2 regions of the Peribacillus sp. NPDC055009 genome follow, and region 2 is predicted to be linked to the other one. Evidence: riboswitches for the same ligand, from Rfam matches in the RefSeq annotation. Region 2 holds a riboswitch; the other holds the start of a gene.
What was found. Region 2 has a riboswitch for S-adenosylmethionine ahead of mtnK (S-methyl-5-thioribose kinase). Riboswitches for the same ligand answer to the same signal wherever they lie in the genome.
Positions count from the first base shown of each region.

Region 1: linked by a shared signal. The riboswitch ahead of ACWF5P_RS14605 (YezD family protein) and the one ahead of mtnK (S-methyl-5-thioribose kinase) in region 2 are both predicted to bind S-adenosylmethionine.

Region 1 is NZ_JBSGVZ010000008.1:198,201-202,384, reverse strand. It holds gene ACWF5P_RS14615 (TetR/AcrR family transcriptional regulator) at 1-278, shown strand, start outside; gene ssuE (NADPH-dependent FMN reductase) at 469-1,002, shown strand; SAM riboswitch class I at 1,284-1,392, shown strand; gene ACWF5P_RS14605 (YezD family protein) at 1,563-1,706, shown strand; gene ACWF5P_RS14600 (phosphoadenylyl-sulfate reductase) at 1,888-2,592, shown strand; gene sat (sulfate adenylyltransferase) at 2,622-3,770, shown strand; gene cysC (adenylyl-sulfate kinase) at 3,813-4,184, shown strand, end outside.
Region 2 is NZ_JBSGVZ010000018.1:37,753-41,936, forward strand. It holds gene ACWF5P_RS21500 (aminotransferase class I/II-fold pyridoxal phosphate-dependent enzyme) at 1-318, opposite strand, end outside; gene ACWF5P_RS21505 (carbon-nitrogen family hydrolase) at 418-1,200, shown strand; SAM riboswitch class I at 1,272-1,425, shown strand; gene mtnK (S-methyl-5-thioribose kinase) at 1,504-2,706, shown strand; gene mtnA (S-methyl-5-thioribose-1-phosphate isomerase) at 2,721-3,767, shown strand; gene ACWF5P_RS21520 (LCP family protein) at 3,859-4,184, opposite strand, start outside.

The DNA of each region.
Region 1 (4,184 bases), on a different contig from region 2:
CACAATTCGATCAAGATATTTCGAAGCAATATGTAGATCAGATTTTCAAGCCGAATGCCAGGCATATTGAAATACAGAAGAGAATAGATAGTGGAGAGATACAATATATCTCTGATATTATCCTATTTAATGTAGGGATCATTTCTTTCACATTGGCATTATCTACACATTATGAGATCCACCAGCAGAAAAAGGAGCCATATTTTACTTCTGAACGAATTAAGAGCATTGCTCAACTTTTGGTATATGGTATTCATGGCAAACAAAAACATACATAATGAAACGGTCATATTTAAGGGCATGAGCATCAAGCCGTAAATATGACCGTTTCTTTTTTCATTCAGAGTAGATGTCCAGAGTGTAAGATTTGACTTATATTTTTCAGACTATTACGATAAATACATACTGTACGAAATGCTTTACGAAGATTTTATCTGGCAATCATGTAATATTGGAGGGGTATATTAAATGAGCGATATCGTAATTTTATCAGGAAGTCCGGCTATTCCGTCCAGAACGGACATTTCACTAAAACATATTCAATCATTAGTCGAAAACGAAGGATTTACCACAGCTTATTTCTCAATCACGGATTTCTCAGCAGATGATTTATTCAAAGGCAAATATAATAGCGAAGATATCTTAAAGCTTTCAGAGAAAATTCAAGCAGCTAGAGGTGTCATTATTGGTTCACCGGTTTATAAGGCTTCTTATACAGGTGTATTGAAGGCCTTGATTGATTTGCTGCCAGAAGGTGCTTTTAAGGGTAAGCCAGTACTGCCAATCATGATTGGCGGAAGTAACAGGCATCTATTGGCGATTGACTATGCACTTAAACCATTAATTTCAATATTAAAAGGCGAGCCGCTGCAGGGCATTTATTTTGTTGATAAGGAAATAGATAAACAGAATTCAGAAAAACCGATAAATGATTTGAATTTAATTGATCGGGTCCAGAGTCAAGTTCAAGAATTTGTAGAAGCGATACAGTTAAGAAATTAATGAATTCGAGTAATCCCTTCGTTTAAAAGGACTGGAATTCGAGAAATTATTTTTTCAGATGATGACTGGCGCCAATTATAGGCTTGTTAATGAAAATAGACTCATTTTTTTGGAGGCTTTATCTAAAAAGACGAGTCTATTTTCATATTTACATGAACATAAAATCATAATCGGAATAGTGTGTATAAAAATAACAGTTCATCCATAATATTAAACCAAGTTATTTTATAAGAAAACTCCATTGACAAGGATTAAATATATGTTAATATTTAAAATAATAAAACTTATCCAGAGCGACGGAGGGAATTGGCCCTTTGAAGTCCAGCAACCTGCATGGTCGATGCAAGGTGCTACCTCCAACAAAATGTTGATCATTTTGGAAGATAAGGTAAAGATATTTACCTTGGGATCTTTCCATCATGGAAAGATTTTTGTTTTTTGGAAAGTTGTAGGCAAACCATAACAATGTAAGGTTGTTTGGAATTATATAAATCTAAGAAATTCATTTGATCAGCGGTGAAAATAAGAAATTCGCGGATTTTCTTAAAGGAGGAACAGGCTTGGATAAAGAGAATCAGCTTGAAGAAATATTTGAACGACTTCAAGAAATGCTTAATTCTATGAAATATGGGTCCATTACACTTATTGTCCAGGATGGTAAAATCATTCAAATGGAAAGAAATGAAAAATTAAGAATTAAATAAGGTATCTGCTGACTAGAAAAACTAGAGGCGGGTTTAACTGATATAAAGAGAGTATTGGTTAGATTCGTCTCTTTTTTTCTAGAGTCAAACAAACTGGAGAATATTACAACGGGTATTGATCAACAGTTACTCTAACCTGATACAGCAAGTTTTAGAGGGGGCTACAAAGTTGGCTGCATTAATAAACTATGAAAATTTCAACACTGGGGATTTCCCTGTATTTCCCGAAGACAGTGAGACAAAAGGTGCTTTGGAAGTTCTGCAATGGGCGAATGACCATTATGGAAACGAACTGATTTATGCTTGCAGTTTTGGCATTGAAGGCATCGTGCTTACGGATTTATTGGCGAAGGTCAATCCTTCTGCCAAAATAGTTTTCCTTGATACAGATGTTCATTTTGAGGAAACTTATCAATTGATCGAGCAAGTGAAAAAGCGATATCCAAAGCTTTCGATAGAAATGAAGAAACCTGCCTTGACGCTTGAGGAACAAGCAGCGGAATTTGGGGATGAATTATGGGTTAGAGATTCAAATAAGTGCTGTAACATCCGTAAAATCATTCCGCTTACCGATGTGCTTTCAACGGCAACAGCATGGCTTTCGGGACTGCGGAGGGAGCAATCCGAGACAAGGGCTTCGACCGAGTATATCAATAAGGATAATAAGTTCAAGTCAGTTAAAATATGTCCACTCATACATTGGACATGGAAAGATGTTTGGCGCTATGCCCATAAAAACGGACTTCCATATAATATCCTGCATGATAATGGATATCCGAGCATTGGATGTAAAACATGTACAGCACCAGCCTTCAATGCAGATGATTTACGCTCTGGCCGTTGGCAAGGAGCTCAAAAAACGGAATGCGGATTGCATTTATCTTAAATAAATAGAAACCATAGGGGGAAATTAGCATGACAATCAGTTTACCGCACGGAGGAACACTAATCGATCTTTGGGAACCAAATTATGATATTAGTAAAATAACAAAGTCGATCGAAATCGATGAAATTGCTTTAAGTGATCTTGAATTGATAGGCACTGGTGCCTACAGTCCAATTAAAGGATTCTTTACAAAAAGTGACTATGAGACAGTAGTCAAGGATATGAGGCTTAGCAGCGGTCATGTATGGAGCATCCCGATTACGCTGCCTTTGACCGAAGAAACTGCCGAAACCCTTACTATAGGTGAAGAAGTAACGTTGACTCATGAAGGTGAAACATACGGGGTTCTCTCCGTTTCCGATATATACACACCAGATAAGCAATTGGAAGCGACATTAGTTTATCAAACGGATGATGAGAAGCATCCAGGAGTGAAAAATTTATATAACCGCGGTGATGTATATGCCGGCGGGGAAATAAAGTTGATCAAGAGAATAGAGCGTCCGCAGTTTCAAGCTAATTATTTGGACCCGGTCGAGACAAGGAAAGCTTTTGCTGAAAAGGGCTGGGAAACGGTTGTCGGCTTCCAAACGAGGAACCCTGTTCACCGTGCACATGAATACATTCAAAAGACAGCATTGGAGATTGTCGACGGCTTATTCTTAAATCCTCTCGTAGGTGCCACTAAATCAGATGACATTCCGGCAGATGTAAGAATGGAAAGCTATAAAGTGCTGCTTGAAAAATATTATCCTAAGGATCGCGTCTCCCTTGCAGTTTTCCCTGCTGCCATGCGTTATGCAGGACCTAGAGAAGCCATTTTCCATGCCATGGTCCGTAAAAATTATGGTTGCACCCATTTTATCGTCGGACGAGATCATGCGGGTGTGGGCGATTATTATGGCACATATGATGCTCAAAAAATCTTTGGGAATTTCAACGCAGATGAGTTAGGGATCACGCTATTATTCTTTGAACATAGTTTTTATTGTAAAGAATGTGGCAATATGGCTTCCGCTAAAACTTGTCCTCATGGCAAGGAAGACCATGTCATCCTGTCTGGAACGAAAGTAAGGGAAATGCTGCGTAACGGAGAAATTCCTCCAGCTACCTTTAGCCGTAAAGAAGTCATCGAGGTATTGATCGAAGGTCTAAAAAAGAATGAAGTTTATAACTGATCGGACATAAATTGAAGGACCACATGAAGAGGGGGATTATTAATGAGTAAAAGTACGAATGTCACTTGGCATGAAACGTCATTGACCAAGGAGCTCCGCCGGAAGCAAAACGGCCATGAAAGCACAGTTCTTTGGTTCACTGGTCTCTCGGGCTCCGGAAAATCAACGATTGCGAACGCGGTCGCTAAAGAGTTATATAATCGGAATATTCGAAGTTATGTTTTGGATGGTGATAATATCCGCCACGGATTAAATAAAGATTTAGGTTTTTCTGAAGAAGATCGAACCGAGAATATTAGACGAATCGGTGAGGTTTCCAAGTTATTCGTGGATAGTGGGCAGTTCGTATTGACCGCCTTCATATCACCTTTCAGGGCAGATCGGCAGATTGTACGTGATTTACTCGATGAAGGG
Region 2 (4,184 bases):
TGCCTTTCCCCCGAAGAGAATCGCCACTTCACTGTTCGGATCCAGCTTGACACCGAATTCACGTTCATAAAAGACGGCAGCAGCATCTTTTAAATATTGATGCCCCCGGAATGGCGAATATTTATGATTAATCGTTTTTTCAGCGGCAGACTGCAAGCTTTTCACGATATGGTCTGGTGTCGGCTGATCAGGGTTTCCCTGGCCTAAATTAATGACATCATGTCCTTGCTCCGTGATGGCATTGACTTTTGCGACTAGTGAGGCAAAAAACTGCTTGGGCAGGTCCTGAAGCTGTCTGGATTTTTCGAATTGCACCATTTATACACCTTCTCTGAAATTTCTTGAAATTCTAGACACAAATGATATATGTTTATCATAGTCTTGTAAAGCATTTTTTACATGTGGGGGTTTTAAACGATGAAGTGGAAAATAGCTTGTATTCAAATGGATATAGCATTCGGGCAACCGGATATCAATTTTCAGGTTGCGGAACAATGGTTGGAAAAAGCAGCACGGTCAGAACCCGATATCGTCATTTTACCAGAGCTTTGGACAACCGGATACGACTTAAGCAGGTTAAATGAGATTGCTGATCAAGAGGCGGAAAAAACGATTGAATTTCTTAAAACACAGGCAAGGAAACACGAGATTCACATCGTAGGCGGTTCCATTGCGAAAAAAACGGGCAAGGGAATCTATAACACCATGATCATCATCGATAAACAGGGAAATCTCATAAAAGAATATGATAAGCTTCACTTATTTCAGTTAATGGATGAACATCATTTCCTGAAGCCAGGAGAAAAGGATGGTTTATTTACTCTTGATGAAAAAATATGTGCTGGTTTCATTTGTTATGACATCCGTTTTCCTGAATGGCAGCGAGCCCATACCGCTAAAGGCGCCGAAGTTCTATTCGTTACGGCTGAATGGCCAAAGCCGAGACTCGATCACTGGAGAGCCTTATTGATTAGCCGTGCCATCGAGAACCAAGCCTATGTAGTAGCCGTTAATCGCTCAGGCTCTGATGTCAATAATATATTTGCCGGTCATTCCCTGATTATTGATCCTTGGGGAAATATCATAAGTGAAGCCGGAGAAGGAAACGAACTCCTGACAGGCACCTTGGACTTCAATAAAGTTACGGAAGCACGTAACAAAATACCTGTATTCGAAGATCGCCGTCCTGATTTTTATTAAATTACCCATTGACAAACTATTTAAAAAGTTGATATTATTTTCCCGAAGATTAAAATTTCAGAAAACATTTACTCTTATCAAGAGCAGGCTGAGGGATAAAGGCCCTATGAAGCCCAGCAACCGACTGTAATACCATTGTGAAATGGGGCGGATTCACCGCCGGATTATAAAATCCACAGAGCACGGTGCTAATTCCACCAGAATTCATATTCTGGAAGATAAGAGGTCCGAAGCCAAAACTTCTGCCTCTTTCTATATGAAAGAGGCTTTTTTATTCTTATTTTGAATCCGGAGGGGAAAAGAATGACTCAAAACCATTCAAATTTTAAGAGATTGACAAACGAAACAGCTATAACCCTTGCAAAAAAACTTGGGTTGGTCAATGCGGATGCAAGTTTAACATGTAAAGAAATCGGCGATGGAAACTTAAATTATGTTTTTCATATTACAGACACAGTCACAAATAAAGGAATTATCATTAAACAAGCGGTTCCTTATGCCAAGGTACTTGGCGAAGGCTGGCCGCTGACATTGAAAAGGGCTGCCATTGAAGCGAATGCGCTGATTCATTTCAGAAGTTATTGCCCAGAATTCGTACCGCAAGTCTATTATTCTGATGAAAAGCTTGCCATCACGGTCATGGAGGATTTATCCCATTTGAAAATCGTTAGAACAGGATTGATTGAAGGCGATTCATATCCATTGCTTTCACAGCATATTGGTGAATATGTTGCGAAAACGGCATTTTATACATCCGATTATCATTTAGAACCCTCTGCCAAAAAGGAAGTTGCCCGACATTTCACGAATCCCGAACTCTGCAAAATCACTGAGGTCTTCATTTTCACGGATCCATTTTTTGAGGAACTCCCGGGAGATTTCGAGGTGGAATTGACTGATGCCGCCAAAAATATATGGAATGATAAAGAAGTGATCCTTGAGGTCGCTAAGCTGAAACAAAGCTTTGAAACCGAGCAGGAAGCCTTGCTTCATGGAGATTTACATACTGGAAGTATATTTGCAAGTGAAACTGAAACAAAGGTTATCGATCCAGAATTCGCTTTTTATGGTCCAGTTGGTTTTGACCTTGGTCAATACACTGCCAACCTTCTCTTTCAGGCAGTCACACGTAATAGCGTTGGAAAGGAAGAGATTTTCACACACCTTAATGAATTTTGGAATGCCTTTGAAGAAACTTATTCCGAATTATGGGAAGGTCAAAATAAAAGCCCATTTCGTCATGTGAAAGGTTATCTGCCTTATTTACTGACAAAATTCAAAAAAGATGCATTCGGCTTTGCCGGCTGTGAACTGATTCGGCGAACCATCGGACTTTCCCACGTTGCCGATTTAAATGTCAATGAAGATAAAGAAACAAGGATCGCTGCCAAAACGGCTACATTGGAAATTGGTGTTTTTTTAATTAAAAAACGGGAAGAATTGGATGTTTCAGCTGTCATTGAAGCCTTGAAGCAACGTACACTGCCATCTTATTCAACCATTTAAAAGGAGACCTGCACATGACAACACATGCACCATTACCTTATTCGGTACAATGGGCTGATACCCATATTACATTATTAAATCAACAAGCCCTTCCTTCCATAACAGAATTCATTGAACTTCATTCTGTTGATGATGTGTATGACAGCATTTTGACATTAAAAGTTCGCGGTGCCCCAGCAATTGGACTGACGGCAGCATTTGGTGTTGCACTTGGTGCGAAACAGGAAACAACCGCTGAATTAGCCGAATTCAAGAAAAATGTATCAAGGCATATTGAAAAACTCGCATCATCACGGCCAACCGCTGTCAACCTTTTTTGGGCGTTAAGGAGGATGGAAAATACTCTGGAAGATGCGCAAAGCATTTCAACTGCCAAGGAAGCACTTATATCGGAGGCTAAAGCCATCTTTGCTGAAGATGAAGAAATGTGCAGGAAAATCGGGGAACATGGTTTATCCTTATTCACTAGAGGAGATTCCATTCTAACGCATTGCAACGCTGGGGGAATTGCCACGGCTCGGTATGGCACAGCCTTGGCTCCCTTCCACCTGGCAAAAGAAAAGGACTTTCCGCTAAAAGTGTATGCATGTGAAACCAGGCCTGTCCTGCAAGGGGCGCGTTTGACTGCTTGGGAATTGATGCAAGCGGGGGTTGATGTCACATTAATTTCTGATAATATGGCTGCCCATACGATTCATCAGAAAGGAATAAATGGAATCATCGTCGGTGCCGACAGAATTGCGGCTAATGGAGATACAGCCAATAAAATCGGGACATTGGGATTGGCGATATTAGCCAAGCACTTTGGTATCCCTTTTTACGTGGCCGCTCCATCAACCACATTCGACCTCACTCTCGAGTCCGGCACTTCCATCCCGATCGAAGAAAGGAATGAAGCGGAAATCACCTTCATTCAAGGTGTTAGGATCGCTCCTGAAAACGTGAAGACTTTCAATCCAGCCTTTGATGTTACACCGAATCATCTAATTACAAGCATCATTACCGAAAATGGCATCATAACCCCGGATTTCATTAAAAACATTCCGCTTTTTGTTAAATGATCCAGGTTGCTTTATTGATGATAAAAAACGAGAAGGGTTACTTATCCCTCTCGTTTTTGTGATTATTCTTGCGAGGTCCATAATACAATTTTTATTTTTTTGAAAAGAATTCTTGAAGTGCCTTCTTATTTTTAGTGTAGTCTATTTCCAAAACGGCTCCGGACTGGGGATATATTTCATCTTTAAAGCTTCCTTCCACTGGAACCCTTAAGGTTTCGACGGTGTCCGGTGTATGGAAGACGGCTTTTGGCCCCATTTCCATTATTGTTTTCAGTCCAATATCCGTATCCAAGTACGAGAGTCCTTGTTCGATTATACTAGGAAGGGCTGCCATCCCTTCGAAGGACGAGATTTGATTTATAAAGGCTGTTTTTAATTGAACCATTACTTCTTGTTGTCGCTCAACCCTTCCAAAAT